Regions from separate parts of the Streptomyces sp. NPDC018947 genome, predicted to be linked through region 3. Evidence: riboswitches for the same ligand, from Rfam matches in the RefSeq annotation. Region 3 holds a riboswitch; each other region holds the start of a gene.
The links. A riboswitch is a leader RNA that binds a small molecule or an ion and turns the genes downstream of it on or off. The one in region 3 is predicted to bind cyclic di-AMP.
Positions count from the first base shown of each region.

Region 1: another riboswitch for cyclic di-AMP. It lies ahead of ACH499_RS15110 (M23 family metallopeptidase); the one in region 3 lies ahead of ACH499_RS21410 (transglycosylase SLT domain-containing protein).
Region 2: another riboswitch for cyclic di-AMP. It lies ahead of ACH499_RS12395 (M23 family metallopeptidase); the one in region 3 lies ahead of ACH499_RS21410 (transglycosylase SLT domain-containing protein).

Region 1 covers NZ_JBIRZD010000007.1:16,206-21,217, reverse strand. The annotation lists gene ACH499_RS15115 (PP2C family protein-serine/threonine phosphatase) at 35-1,270, shown strand; cyclic di-AMP (ydaO/yuaA leader) riboswitch at 1,495-1,651, shown strand; gene ACH499_RS15110 (M23 family metallopeptidase) at 1,663-2,694, shown strand; gene ACH499_RS15105 (aldo/keto reductase) at 2,844-3,788, shown strand; gene ACH499_RS15100 (PrsW family intramembrane metalloprotease) at 3,829-5,012, opposite strand, start outside.
Region 2 covers NZ_JBIRZD010000005.1:108,324-113,335, forward strand. The annotation lists gene ACH499_RS12385 (M16 family metallopeptidase) at 205-1,557, shown strand; gene ACH499_RS12390 (M16 family metallopeptidase) at 1,554-2,942, shown strand; cyclic di-AMP (ydaO/yuaA leader) riboswitch at 3,134-3,297, shown strand; gene ACH499_RS12395 (M23 family metallopeptidase) at 3,310-4,074, shown strand; gene ACH499_RS12400 (HPr family phosphocarrier protein) at 4,227-4,508, opposite strand; gene ACH499_RS12405 (GNAT family N-acetyltransferase) at 4,686-5,012, shown strand, end outside.
Region 3 covers NZ_JBIRZD010000011.1:81,171-86,182, forward strand. The annotation lists gene ACH499_RS21400 (GNAT family N-acetyltransferase) at 1-1,058, opposite strand, end outside; gene ACH499_RS21405 (HAD family hydrolase) at 1,272-2,081, shown strand; gene ACH499_RS21410 (transglycosylase SLT domain-containing protein) at 2,130-2,621, opposite strand; cyclic di-AMP (ydaO/yuaA leader) riboswitch at 2,625-2,798, opposite strand; gene ACH499_RS21415 (polyprenyl synthetase family protein) at 3,605-4,615, shown strand; gene ACH499_RS21420 (outer membrane lipoprotein carrier protein LolA) at 4,903-5,012, shown strand, end outside.

The DNA of each region.
Region 1 (5,012 bases), on a different contig from region 3:
CGTCGAGGTGCGGGGCGGCGGGAGACGAGTGGTGGTGCGGCCGAGTGAGGTGGAGGACGAGGGACCGTACGCCACACCCGGCGGCCGGCTGCCCGGCGACCCCGTGCCCGACCCGGGGCTCGGTCACGCCCGGGCGCCCGTACCGCCGGCCGCGCCGCGCGGCCCCGGATGGGGTGCGTACGGCCGCGGCCTCGTGCGCGTCCTCCCCGTGCTGCTGCTCGTCGTGGCCGTCGCCTACGACCTCTTCACCCCCCGGTACTTCACCGCCGGGCCCCTCTACACGGCCGCGCCCCTGGTCGCGGCGCCGCTCTACTCCCGGCGCGGCACCGCGCTCACCGGGGCCGCCGCCGTCGCCGCCGTCATCGCGCTCCAGGCGGGCAAGGGCGTCGTCCACTACGTCGACTCGCTCACCGAACTGATCACCATCGCCACGGTCGCGGCCCTCGCCGTCTTCGTGAACGCCTTCGTCCGCCGCAGCGACGAGCGCCTCGCCTCCGCCCGCGAGATCGCCGAGGCCGCCCAGCGCGCCGTGCTGCCCGAACCGGCCGACCGCATCGGCGGCTTCGAGATCGCCGCCCGCTACGAGGCGGCCCAGGCCGACGCCTTCATCGGCGGCGACCTGTACGCCGTGCAGGACAGCGCGTACGGCGTCCGACTGATCGTCGGGGACGTGCGTGGCAAGGGCATGGGCGCGGTCGCCGCGGTCGCCGTGGTGATCGGGGCGTTCCGGGAGGCCGCCGAGCAGGAGGCCACGCTGGAGGCGGTGGCGCAGCGGCTGGAGCGGGCGCTGGCGCGCGAGGGCACCCGGCGGGACGGGCTGGACGCCTTCGAGGGGTTCACCACCGCCGTCCTCGCCGAACTCCCGCACGGCGACGGCGTCGTCCGCATCGTCAACCGCGGCCATCCGCCGCCCCTGCTGCTCCATGCCGACGGCACCGTCGGCCCGCTCCAGGCCCGGGACTCCGCGCTGCCGCTCGGGATGGGCGAGCTGGGCGTGTGGCCCGACCGGGCGGAGCAGACCGGGTTCCCCGGCGGTGCCACGCTGCTGCTCCACACCGACGGACTGTCGGAGGCCCGTGACGCCCACGGCCGGTTCTACGACCCCCAAGCCAGGCTGGCCGGCCGCGTCTTCCGGCACCCGGCCCATCTGCTCGACACGCTCGCCGACGACGTGCGCCGGCACTCCGGGGACGGCATGGCGGACGACATGGCGCTCCTCGCCGTACGGCGCCCCTGCCCCGGCGACCTTGATCAGCGTCACGGGTGGTGACGGCGCGACCGCCCTCCGCATAACAACTGACACACCATCAGAAAGAACGGGTTTGAGGAAGTGGCCTGAAACGTGGTCAACTCGCCCCGTTTTGACTGGTCGTGAGCCTTGTGTTCCGGCCGGAAGACTTAATGATCAGCCGGAACGGCTTGGAATCCACGCCTCGCTTCTATTAACGTTCGATAACGCAGCGCGGTCGTCCCAGCCGTCACAGAAGGCGGCTCCGTGCGCACGCGCCGAATCCCGTGAGGGAACCGGGGAACCACCACCTTGGGGTGAATCGGGCGTACACCGCCGTGGAGACACGGTCCGGTTACGCGCGTAGGAGACCTTCCTGCTCCGAACCCGTCAGCTAACCCGGTAGGCGGAAGGAAGGAAAGGAGCGCGCCCACGTGGCGTCCAACCGCCCTGTCCCCGAGGCCCCGTTCATGCCCTCCCGGCACGACACCGAGACCTTCGGCTACGACCTCCACCGCGCCGAAGAGGGCCCCTGGGAGGAGTGGAATCCCACCGCGGAGTCCGTCCGTCCCGTACGCGGCAGGCACCGCGTCGCCAAGCAGCGCGGCGGACTCGCCCGCAGCTCCACCGTCCTCGGCGTCGGCGTCATCGCGGCCGTGGGAGCGGGCGGCATGGCCAGCGCGCAGACCGGCAAGCCGCCGGTGCCGATCTCCATGCCCGATCTGCCGAACGTCGGCTCGCTCATCTCCGACGACGAGCCGGAGGAGCCCGAGGGCTCCGCCACCCCGCTCAGCAGTCTCGTGACCTCCGCCGAGACCGCCGAGGGCACCACCGACGCCGGTGAGGCCCTGCGGGAGCGCATCATGGCCCAGGCCGAGCAGCAGCAGGTCCAGGTCGAGAACAAGGCCGCCGCGCAGGCCGCGGCCGCCGCCGAGAAGGAGGCCGCCGAGGCCGCCGCCAAGGCGGCGAAGGAGGCCGAGGAGAAGGCCGCCGCCGCCAAGAAGAAGGCGGAGGAGGAAGCCGCGAAGAAGGCCGAGGCCGAGCGGCTCGCCGAACTGGCCAGGCAGTACACGCTGCCGACCTCCTCGTACACGATCACCTCCACCTTCGGTCAGGCCGGCTCCATGTGGTCCTCCGGCCACCACACCGGCCTCGACTTCGCCGCCCCCACCGGTACCCTCATCAAGGCCGTCCACACGGGCACGATCACCGAGGCCGGCTGGGCCGGTTCCTACGGCTACCGCACGGTCCTGACCCTCGAGGACGGCACCGAACTCTGGTACTGCCACCAGTCGTCGATCAACGTCAGCGTGGGCCAGAAGGTCAGCACCGGTGACGTCATCGGCCGCGTGGGCGCCACCGGCAACGTGACCGGTCCGCACCTGCACTTCGAGGTCCACGTCGGCGGCGCCGAGGGCGGCGTCGACCCGGCCGCATGGCTGATGGGCAAGGGCCTCAGCCTCTGACCACCGCCCGGCTCCCTCCCGGAGCCGGGGCGCGTACCCGAGACCCCGGCGGTCCTGACGACAACCCCCCGACGTCAGGGCTGCCGGTCCGCGCGATCCTCCGCGCCGTTCCGGAATGAGCCGGTGCGGCGCGTTCGTTGTCGTAGGGCATGACTTCTCTGCGCAAACTCGGCTCCAGTGACCTCGAGGTCTTCCCGCTCGCCCTCGGCGGCAACGTGTTCGGCTGGACCGCCGGCCAGGAGGCCTCCTTCGCCGTCCTCGACGCCTACACCGCCGCGGGCGGCAACTTCGTCGACACCGCCGACTCCTACTCCGCGTGGGTCGACGGCAACAGCGGCGGCGAGTCCGAGACCCTCATCGGCACGTGGCTCGCGGCGCGCGGCAACCGCGCCGACGTCGTGATCGCCACCAAGGTCAGCCAGCACCCGGAGTACCCCGGCCTGTCGGCGGCCAACATCAAGGCCGCCGCCGACGCCTCCCTGCGCCGCCTGGGCACCGACCACATCGACCTCTACTACACCCACTTCGACAAGCCCGAGGTGCCGGTCGAGGAGATCGTCGGCGCGCTCGACGAGCTGGTGAGGGCGGGCAAGGTGCGGCACATCGGCGCCTCCAACATCTCCCCCGAGCGGCTGGCGGCCTCCCTGGAGTTCTCCGACCGGGAGGGCCTCGCCCGGTACGTGGCCGTGCAGCCCCACTACAACCTGGTGTCGCGCGACACGTACGAGGGCGGGCTGCGCGACCTCGCCGAGCGGTCCGGACTCGCCGCCGTCCCGTACTACGCCCTGGCGTCCGGCTTCCTCACGGGCAAGTACCGGCCGGGGACCACCGTCGACAGCCCCCGGGCGGGGGGCGCGGCCACGCACCTGGAGAGCGAGCGGGGGCGTCGCGTGCTCACCGTCCTGGACGAGATCTCCGAGGCCCACGGCGTGCCGGTCGCCACGGTGGCCCTGGCCTGGCTGGCCGCCCAGCCGACGGTGGCCGCGCCGATCGCGTCGGCGCGGACCGTCGAGCAGCTTCCGGCGCTGCTCGGGGTGGCGGAGCTGGAGCTGACGGAGGCCGAGGTGCTCAGGCTGACGGAGGCGTCCGCCTGAGCGGCGTTCCGCGCCGCGGTCGCCACGACCCTTGCGGACGCTAGGACCGGTACGGGTTCGGGGGCGGGACGTACGGGGCGTAGGCGTAGGCGTAGGCGTAGGGCGGATGCGGGGCGTACGGGTGGGGCGCCGGGTGCGCCCCGTAGGCCGCCCAGGGCGGTACGGTCCGCGGGGCGGGCGGTGCCGTGGCGCGGGCCGCGTGGTCCAGCGCCGGGCGCGCCACCTCCCGGCGGCGCCACAGCTCGGTCAGCAGCTCCCGCTCCCGGACCACGTAGTCGGCACCCGCCCGGCCGCGCGTGCCCCGCTGCCGCAGGAACGCCAGCGAGGTCGCGTACGCCTCGTACTCCGCCACCGCCCGCGCCGCCGGCTTCCCCGCGTGCCGGCGTGCGTGCCGCCGCGCGATGCGCCGCGCCCGCATCGAGGCCAGCGCGAACGGCTCCGCCGGTGCCAGCCAGCCGGCCACGGCGTAGACGGGCAGCTCGGCGCGCACGGTGGCCAGTTCGCGCTGGCGGGTCCAGATGGCCAGCCAGGTCAGCAGGCCGAAGGCCGGCACCATGAACGCCCCGTACACCGCGAAGAAGCCGTACTCGCCGAGCGCTGCCGAGCCGTTCCACAGGGCGTGCATGCCCATCGCGAGCAGCAGGCCGGACGCCGGGAGCAGGGCACGGCGCACGGGGTGCCGGCCGTCGGCGCGCAGGGCGGCGATGCCGAAGCCGATGCCGGTGAGCACCGTGAACAGCGGGTGCGCGAACGGTGACATGACGACGCGGACGAAGAAGGTCGCCGCGGTGACCGAGGCGACGCCCCGGTCGCCGGTGAGCTGGTCGGTGCCGAACGCGGTGCCCAGGTAGAGGATGTTCTCGGTGAACGCGAAGCCGGTGGCGGTGACGCCGGCGATGACGACGCCGTCGACGATGCCGGTGAAGTTCTTTCTGCGGAAGAGGAAGAGCAGCAGTATCGCCGCGGCTTTGGCGGACTCCTCCACGACCGGCGCTATCACCGTGGCGCCCAGGGTGTCCGCGCTCGCGGGGTCCGCTGTCGCCGTCGCTATCCATCTCGTCGCGAAGCTGTTGGCGACGATCGCTATCAGCGCCGCAGCGCAGGCGCCCCAGGCGAAGCAGAAGAGCAGGTTCCGCCAGGGGCCCGGATCGACCCGGTCCAGCCAGCGGAACGCGGCTATGAGCAGCGGCACCGGGAAGACCGCCAGTCCCAGGCCCACCAGGA
Region 2 (5,012 bases), on a different contig from region 3:
CGTCACGGGCTGCCCGGCCCGGCGCGCTGCCCGCAGGGTACGCCCTCGCGCCCGGCCGCCCGCCAACCCCGTTCTCGCTCTCGGCGTACGCGGACCGGGAACTCCACCGGCGGCCCGCACGCTTGCATACAGTGGCAGGACCGGCGGAATTCCGCGGTTCCGCCCCACGATTCCATCAAGGATTCCGCGATCGAAGGGACGTACATGCCCATGGGTCACACGGCCACAGCGCAGGCAGGCTCCGGCGGCCTGACAGCGACCGAGCACCGGCTGGCCAACGGCCTGCGCGTGGTGCTCTCCGAGGACCACCTGACCCCGGTCGCGGCGGTGTGCCTCTGGTACGACGTCGGCTCCCGCCACGAGGTCGAGGGCCGCACCGGTCTGGCCCACCTCTTCGAGCACCTGATGTTCCAGGGCTCCGCCCAGGTCAAGGGCAACGGCCACTTCGAGCTGGTGCAGGGGGCGGGCGGCTCGCTCAACGGCACCACCAGCTTCGAGCGCACCAACTACTTCGAGACCATGCCCGCCCACCAGCTCGAGCTCGCCCTGTGGCTGGAGGCGGACCGGATGGGCTCCCTGCTCTCCGCCCTGGACGACGAGTCGATGGAGAACCAGCGCGACGTCGTCAAGAACGAGCGCCGCCAGCGCTACGACAACGTGCCCTACGGCACCGCGTTCGAGAAGCTGACCGCCCTCGCCTTCCCCCAGGGCCACCCCTACCACCACACGCCGATCGGTTCGATGGCCGACCTGGACGCGGCGACGCTGGAGGACGCGCGCGCGTTCTTCCGCACCTACTACGCGCCGAACAACGCGGTGCTGTCGGTGGTCGGCGACATCGACCCCGAGCGGACGCTCGCCTGGATCGAGAAGTACTTCGGCTCCATCCCCGGGCACGACGGCAAGCCCGCGCCCCGGGACGGCTCCCTGCCCGACGTGATCGGCCGGGAGCTGCGCGAGGTCGTCGAGGAGGACGTCCCGGCGCGCGCCCTGATGGCGGCCTACCGGCTGCCGGAGGACGGCACGCGCGCGTGCGACGCGGCCGACCTCGCGGTGACCGTGCTGGGCGGCGGCGAGTCGTCCCGCCTCTACAACCGGCTGGTGCGCCGCGACCGCACGGCCGTCGCGGCCGGATTCGGCCTGCTGCGGCTCGCCGGGGCGCCCTCCCTGGGCTGGCTGGACGTGAAGACGTCCGGCGACGTGGAGGTGCCGGTCATCGAGGCCGCCATCGACGAGGAGCTGGCCCGGTTCGCCGAGGAGGGCCCCACCGCCGAGGAGATGGAACGCGCCCAGGCCCAGCTCGAGCGCGAGTGGCTGGACCGGCTCGGCACGGTCGCCGGCCGCGCCGACGAACTGTGCCGGTACGCCGTCCTGTTCGGTGACCCGCAGCTCGCCCTCACCGCCGTGCAGCGGGTCCTGGACGTCACCGCCGAGGAGGTCCGCGAGATCGCCGCGGCCCGCCTGCGTCCCGAGAACCGCGGGGTGCTCGTCTACGAGCCGACCGCCTCCGCCGACGAGAACGACGCCACCGACGAGAACGAGGAGGCGGCCAAGTGACCGAGCTCGCCACGATGGAATTCCACCCGCAGCCGCAGGCCGGCGAGCCCAAGCCCTGGGCGTTCCCGGCGCCCGAGCGCGGCAGCCTCGACAACGGCCTGACCGTGCTGCGGTGCCACCGCCCCGGCCAGCAGGTCGTCGCCGTCGAGGTGTCGCTGGACGCCCCGCTGGACGCCGAGCCCGCCGGCCTCGACGGTGTCGCCACGATCATGGCGCGCGCCTTCTCCGAGGGCACCGACAAGCACTCCGCCGAGGAGTTCGCCGCCGAGCTGGAGCGCTGCGGTGCCACCCTCGACGCGCACGCCGACCACCCCGGTGTGCGGCTGAGCCTGGAGGTGCCGGTCTCCCGCCTCGCCAAGGCGCTCGGCCTGATCGCCGACGCGCTGCGGGCGCCCGCGTTCGACGACAGCGAGGTCGAACGGCTGGTGCGCAACCGGCTCGACGAGATCCCGCACGAGCTGGCCAACCCCTCGCGCCGCGCCGCCAAGGAGCTCTCCAAGGAGCTGTTCCCGGCCGACTCGCGCATGTCGCGCCCGCGCCAGGGCACCGAGGAGACGGTGGCGGCGATCGACGCGGCCGCCGTCCGGGCCTTCTACGAGAAGCACGTCCGCCCGGCCACGGCCACCGCCGTGGTCGTCGGCGACCTCACCGGCGTCGACCTCGACGCGCTGCTCGGCGAGACCCTCGGCGCCTGGACCGGTGCCCCCGCCGAGCCGCGCCCCGTGCCGCCGGTGAACGCCGACGACACCGGACGGGTCGTCATCGTGGACCGCCCCGGCGCCGTCCAGACGCAGCTCCTGATCGGCCGCACCGGAGCCGACCGCCACGACCGCGTGTGGCCCGCGCAGGTCCTCGGCACGTACTGCCTGGGCGGCACCCTCACCTCGCGCCTGGACCGCGTCCTGCGCGAGGAGAAGGGCTACACCTACGGCGTGCGGGCGTTCGGGCAGGTGCTGCGGTCCGCGCCCGACGGCACGGGTGCCTCGATGCTCGCCATCAGCGGCTCCGTCGACACGCCCAACACCGGCCCGGCGCTCCAGGACCTGTGGACGGTGCTGCGCACCCTCGCCGAGGGCGGGCTCACCGACGCCGAGCGCGACGTCGCCGTGCAGAACCTGGTGGGCGTCGCGCCGCTCAAGTACGAGACCGCGGCGGCCGTCGCCGGCACGCTGGCCGACCAGGTCGAGCAGTACCTGCCCGACGACTACCAGGCGACGCTGTACCGCCAACTCGCCGCCACGGGCACCGTGGAGGCCACGGCGGCGGTCGTGAACGCCTTCCCGGTGGACCGGCTGGTGACGATCCTCGTCGGCGACGCGGCGCAGATCAGGGAGCCCGTCGAGGCCCTCGGCATCGGCGAAGTCACCGTCGTCGCCGCCGAGTAGCGGCGCACGCGTGCGGCGGCCCTGGTGACCCGAGCGTCACCAGGGCCGTTTTTTGTCCCAATTGAGGGAGAGGCTGCCTGTCCGTCCTGTGGCGTGCGCTACAAAAACCCTGTTGCGTTTGAGGATCGAAGTCGGCCGCGTCTAGCGTCGTCCCGGCTGTCCGTCAGGCAGTGCGCCGCACCCGCGGCACCGGACAGTCATCGCCGAGTCCCCGTACGGCGCGAGCCAGGGGAGCCGGGGACCCATCACGTCCCTGGGGTGAATCGGACGCCCGCGCGTGCAGCGAGGGGGTCCGTAGGAGACCTTCCTGCTCCGAACCCGTCAGCTAACCCGGTAGGCGAGAGGGAAGGAAAGGACCAGCCTCTACATGGCGTTCACGCGCGCCTCCGGGAAGCACCGCCGTCCCAGCCGCATGCAGCGCACCACCGCCCACGCGGCGGGCGTCGCGGCCCTCGCCACCACCGGCGTCGTCGGCACTCTCGCGGCCCCGGCCCTCGCCGCCGAGGCCGAGGCCGAGCAGACCGGTCTCACCCCCGTCGTCACCATCGGCGACTCCGTGGCCGCCGAGATCGACGCCCAGGCCACCGCCCAGCAGGAGGCCGCGCAGCACGCCGCCGCCCGCGAGGCGGCGATGGAAGCCGCGCGTGAGCGGGCCGCCGAGGCCGCCAAGGAGGCCCGCGAGGCCAAGGAGCGCGCCGCGCGCGAGGAGGAGCGCAAGCGCCTCAACACCTACGTCTCGCCGATCACCGGCTCCTACGTCTCCACGTCCTACCAGGCCGGCAGCTCGCTGTGGTCCTCCGGCAGCCACACCGGCGTCGACTTCCACGCCGCCACCGGCACCACGGTGCACGCGGTCGGCGTCGGCACCGTCGTCGAGGCCGGCTGGGGCGGCGCGTACGGCAACCAGGTCGTCATCAGGATGCACGACGGCACGTACACGCAGTACGGCCACCTGTCGTCGATCGGCGTCTCGGTCGGCCAGTCGGTCGTCGCCGGCCAGCAGATCGGCATCTCCGGCGACACCGGCAACGTCACCGGCGCCCACCTGCACTTCGAGGCCCGTACGAGCCCGGAGTACGGCTCGGACATGGACCCCGTCGCCTACCTCCGCTCCCACGGCGTGAACATCTGACGACGGACGGTACGGATGTCCGAGGCCCCGGCTCACCGAGCCGGGGCCTCGCGGTTCTCGGCCCCGGGGGCGACCGCACGGCGCCCGCCCGCGGAAGGACGCACGAAAGGCCCGCCCGGTGGTCCGGGCGGGCCTTTCGGCGCGTGATCGCTTCAGACGGTCTCGGGAAGCTCCTCGAGCCCCTCGGCGACCAGCCTGGCCAGACGGTCCAGGGCCGCGTCCGCGCCCTCGGCGTCGGAGGCGAGGACGATCTCCTCGCCGCCCTGGGCGCCGAGGCCGAGGACGGCCAGCATCGAGGCCGCGTTGACGGGGTCGCCGTCGGCCTTGGCGATCGTCACCGGGACGCCGGTGGCCGTGGCGGCCCGGACGAAGATGGAGGCGGGGCGGGCGTGGAGACCCTCGGCCCAGCCGACGTTGACGCGGCGCTCAGCCATGTGTTGCTGCCCTTCAGGTGTACCGGGTTGTCTAGACCAGTTTCCCACATCATGACCCATGGCCGGACGGCCGTGCGACGCGCGGGCCGGCTGTCCGGCCGCGGCCCCCGCCCGGCCCTCCGTTTCTCCACAGACTGCCCCGCGCCGTTGTCGTACGCGAGCCGTACTCTGGGGCCCATGCAGACCTCGTCGGACCGGCACGAGTACCCCGCCCACTGGGAGGCCGACGTGGTGCTGCGCGACGGCGGCACCGCACGCGTGCGCCCCATCACCGTGGACGACGCCGAGCGCCTGGTCAGTTTCTACGAGCAGGTGTCCGACGAGTCGAAGTACTACCGTTTCTTCGCGCCGTACCCGCGCCTGTCCGCCAAGGACGTCCACCGCTTCACGCACCACGACTTCGTGGACCGGGTGGGGCTCGCGGCCACGATCGGCGGCGAGTTCATCGCGACCGTGCGCTACGACCGGATCGGCGCCGGCGGGGCGCCCGCGTCGTCCCCCGCC
Region 3 (5,012 bases):
TTCAGCGTGCGTGCCGCCAGCGACGCCAGCCGAGGCCGGTCGCGCACGAAGCCGTGCGCGCGGCGGGCCGGTTCGCGGCCGAGCCAGTGCAGCGCGGCGCCCGCCCCCGGACGCGTCGCCGTCCCCTCGTACACGGGCAGTTCACCGGTCTTCAGCGAGTCCTTGTACTCCGCCGCCCCCCGCCCCATGTCGAGCGTGCCGACGCCTTCCGCGGCGGCGGCCTCGGCCATCCGCAGGTGCAGCACCAGCCCAGGCGAGTACTTCGCGAACTCCGGGTCGTACGCGGGGAACCAGCAGGCGAGGACCGACGCCGAGCGCAGCCCGAAGTGCGCGGCGACGGGCCGGCCGCCCGCGTAGAGCACGGACAGTGTGCCCGTGCACTGCGGCGCCCGGGTCTCCGCGAGCCGCCCGACGAGCCGGGTGATCCACTCCTGCGCGAACCGGTCCCGCCGCCCCGTCCTGCGGTACTGCGCCGACTTCCACTCCATGAGCGTGCGCAGCGCCGCCGGGTCGCGCTCGTCGAAGACGAACCGGACGTCCCCGACCTGGCGCCCCAGCCGGCGCTCCTTGGCGAGCGTCGTCTTCAGGAACTTCGGTGACTGGGCGCGCAGCACGTTCTCGTACGCCTCGTAGCCCTTCTCCACGTCGATGACGTAGGCGGTGTGCTCCTCGGCGGCCCAGGGCAGGAACAGGCCCTGCTCGGCCTCCAGGTTGTCGAAGGCGAGGCTCGACAGGGAGCAGGCCCGCAGCAGCCGGCGGGTGTCCGGCACCAGCCCCGGCCGCAGCACCGCTCCCTGGCAGTCCGAGACGCCGAGCCCGATCGCGCGGCCCGCCCCCAGGGGCCCGCGCTCGTACGGGAGGAAACCGGCCGCCTCACCGGCGTCGTACAGGACGGCCACCCGCGCCCGCGGCCGTACCCGGCCCACGGCGAGGGTGAACTCCGGTTCCATGAACGGGTTGCGCGGCGACGCCGACCCGGCCCGCAGGGCGCGCCAGTGTTCCCGTTCCCCCTCGCCCAGTTCCTCCGGCCTCAGCACGCGTACACGTCCGGCGCTCAACCCGACCCCCCGATCAAGTCCCCCTGGTCAACAGGAAGGTACCCCCGGGGTCAGTCCGCGGGGTAGAAGGCAGACCATGTTGTTGCCAACTGGTGCACAGGCCTTTAACCGCCTTTAGACGGTGTTGCGTCAGGATTCGGACACCTGCGAACGTCCTCGTGCGCAACCGGTCGTGGGGGAGTCCGACAGGTGCGGTGTCCGTATTCTCTGATCATGGACCGCACCGCATATTCACTCGTCGCCACCGACCTCGACGGAACGCTGCTGCGAGGCGACGACACCGTCTCCGACCGGTCGCTGGCCGCGCTCGCGCGGGTGACCCGGGCCGGGGCGCGGCACCTGGTGGTGACGGGGCGGCCGGCACCGAGGGTGCGGACGCTGCTGGAGGACCTCGGCTGCACCGGGCTCGCGGTGTGCGGCCAGGGCGCGCAGGTCTACGACGCCGGCGCGGACCGGATGCTGTGGTCGGTCACCCTGGACCGGGAACTGGCCGAGACGGCGCTCGGCAAGATCGAGGCCGAGGTGGGCCAGGTGTACGCCGCGGTCGACCAGGACGGCGTCGACGGGCTGACGCTCATCGAGCCGGGCTATCTGATGCCCCATCCGACCCTGCCCGCCGTCCGCGTCGAGCGGCGCGACGAGCTGTGGGCCGAGCCGGTCAGCAAGGTGCTGCTGCGTCACCCCGGCCTGTCCGACGACGAGCTGGCGGCGACGGCGCGCGCGGTGGTCGGTTCCCTCGCCACGGTCACGATGTCGGGGCCGGGCACGGTGGAGCTCCAGCCGTGCGGCGTCACCAAGGCGACGGGGCTGGCGCTCGCCGCCGAGCACCTGGGCCTGACCCGGCGGCGGACGATCGCCTTCGGCGACATGCCCAACGACATCCCGATGTTCCACTGGGCGGCGCACGGGGTCGCCATGGCGGACGCCCACCCCGAACTCAAGGCGGTGGCGGACGAGGTCACCCTCACGAACGAGGACGACGGCGTGGCCGTCGTCCTCGAACGCGTCTTCGGAGCCGGTTAGGACCCGCCCGGTGGGGGCCGGTCACGGCTCACTTCCTGGTGGTACGGCTCAGTACGCGCCGAAGACGTTGTCGATGGAGCCGTAGCGGTCGGCCGCGTAGTTGCAGGCGGCGGTGATGTTGGCGACCGGGTCGTACGGGTCCCAGGAGGTGCCGGCCACGTGGTAGGCCCGGAAGGTCGGGTCGATCACCTGGAGCAGGCCCTTGGACGGGGTGCCGTTGATGGCGTTGATGTCCCAGTTGTTGATGGCGAGCGGGTTGCCGGACGACTCGCGCATGATGTTGCGGTGGATGCCGTCGTACGTCCCGGGGATCCCGTGCTGCGCCATGACGTCGAGCGACTCGCGGATCCAGCCGTCGAGGTTGTCCGGGTACGTCGTCGCCGCCGTGGTGGCGGTGGTCGCGGCGGCCGGGGTGGCGGCGGACGCGGTGGCGGCGCCGACGAGCGGCATGGCGAGCACGGCCGCGCCGGTGCCGGCGAGGGCCAGCTTGCGGGCGAGGCGAGCGGTCCGGGTGTGACGGTTCTGACCGTTGGCAGGCATGTGTGTGTCCCTCTCCTACGCCTGCGAGGTGAGCTGTCGGGTTCGGGCGGGGAGGTGCCCGGCCGCGCCCCGAAGGGCACGGCTTCACCCCGAGCCGCTCCGGTGGTGACCGGTGCGGCGACTTACCTGGGTCCCCCGCTCCTGCCCGCGAGTGTGTCGAGTGGATGACTGAAATGTCGGTGTGTCGTGGCGGTGGCAGGATTCGGCGTCCGCCCGACAGGCCGGGAACGTATGCGAGAGCACATGTCCGGAACAAGTGCAGGAATCACCCGACGGGCGAGTTGACCTTGGTCTGGGGGATTTGGGGTGCTTGATCCTTTGCGGCCGCAAGGGCCAACTGGCCTACGGAGCAAAGGGCCGGCGGCACTTCGGTGGTGGCCGCGTGTGACTGCTGTGGCGTGAGGCAACTCACTGGCCTCAACAAGCTCGGCAAATCGGGCATTCGGGCCAACTGGTGGCCAACCGGCCCTCGGTGAGGACGGCTTCGGCGCCGGGGGTCGTCCGGGCGGTTCCGGCGCGCTCGAGCCGCTCGGCCGGGCCGCCCTTCCCGCGGGTGGTCCGTCCCCGGTGGGGCGCCCGGCGCCGGCGGCTCCGCGGGCGGCTCGCGCCGGTGTTCCGTCGCGCTTCGCGGGCACCAGTGCGCAGGGGAGGGGAAGGGGTGTGGACCGTGCGGGCGAGAGGGCGGGGCGCGGGTGCCGGACGGGTGGCGCTCCCGGGGTGCGCTCCGTCGGGAGGGGTGGTGGGATCTTCGGTGGCGGCTCCCGGCGCGCCGTGTCCTGAATGCGTCCCTGACGATGTCGGTCGATATCTGCTCATATCACCTGATCAAAAACATACCGTGCATGATCCGATACCGACCGGCCTGTAACGGTGGGCGCTAGCGGTGATCGAAACGTGACCGGATACGCTGACTTGAGTGGTGGCAGCGACCTATCGACAAGCCAGGTAATCGCCAGTAGACACCAGCAGACAGGAGACCCCTCGTGACCGTCGTCGGGCCGTTCGGGCTGAGCGTGCGGGACCAGGCTCTGGAAGCCGATGTCCAGACCGGATTGGCGGCCGTCGAGGAAGGGTTGCTTGAGGCAACTAAAAGCGAGGTGCCGTTCATCACGGAGGCCGCCCAGCACCTGGTGCGGGCCGGAGGCAAGCGATTCCGGCCGCTGCTGGTGATGCTGGCGTCCCGGTTCGGTGACCCCTACGCCCCCGGCATCGTGCCCTCGGCCGTCGTCGTGGAGCTGACCCACCTCGCCACGCTCTACCACGACGACGTCATGGACGAGGCCACCGTGCGCCGCGGCGTCCCCAGCGCGAACACCCGCTGGGGCAACTCGGTCGCGGTCCTCACCGGCGACTTCCTGTTCGCCCGCGCCTCCCAGATCCTCGCCGACCTCGGGCCCGAGGCGGTCCGCGTGCAGGCCCTCGCGTTCGAGCGGCTGGTCACCGGCCAGATCCTGGAGACGGCGGGGCCGCAGGACGGGCGGGATCCGGTCGACCACTACCTGGACGTGCTCGGCGGCAAGACGGGCTCCCTGGTCGCCGTCTCCTGCCGCTTCGGCGCGATGATGTCCGGCGCCGACGAGACCGTCGTCGACGTGCTGACCCAGTACGGCGAGCGCCTCGGCGTCGCCTTCCAGCTCGCGGACGACGTCCTGGACATCGCCTCCGACTCCCACGAGTCCGGCAAGACGCCCGGCACCGACCTGCGCGAGGGCATCCCGACCCTTCCCGTGCTGCGGCTGCGCGAGCGGGCGGCCCGGCTGGGGCTCGCCGAGGACATCGCGCTGTGCGAGCTGCTGGACTCCGACCTGAGCGACGACGCCCGGCACGCCGAGGCGCTGCGCCTGCTGCGCGCCCACCCCGCGCTCGAACAGGCGCGGCGCGACACCGTCCGGTACGCGAACGAGGCCCGGGCCGCGCTGGCCCCGCTGCGGGAGTGCGACGCGAAGTCCGCGCTCGTGGAGCTGTGCGACGCCGTGGTCCACCGGGCCGGCTGACGCCTCGGGCGGCCCGCCCGCCCCGGTCGCCCGCACCCCCCTTTCCGTCCGCCGCCACCCCCGGACGGGTCCCCACCCCCTACGGGCCGGGGGAGTCGCCGCCCCTCCGTCTCATCCCGCAGGAGTACGCGGAGTTGAGTCCGGGGTCTGACGCCTGGTCGCGGCCGGTTTGGTCAGATGGAGTCACGGAAAACCACCACTCCTCACCGATTCGGGTGAGAATGGCGGCTCACGGGTGAACACGTGCGAGGTCCCGCGACAGCCGCCGCCGACGACGGAGGGCACACATGGCACCGTTCGATTCCGACGACAACACGACCGCCGGGGAGGGCGAGGCGCCGCGCGCCGGACGGCGCAAGGCCGCGCGGTACGTCGTCCCGGTCGCGGTGATGGGCGT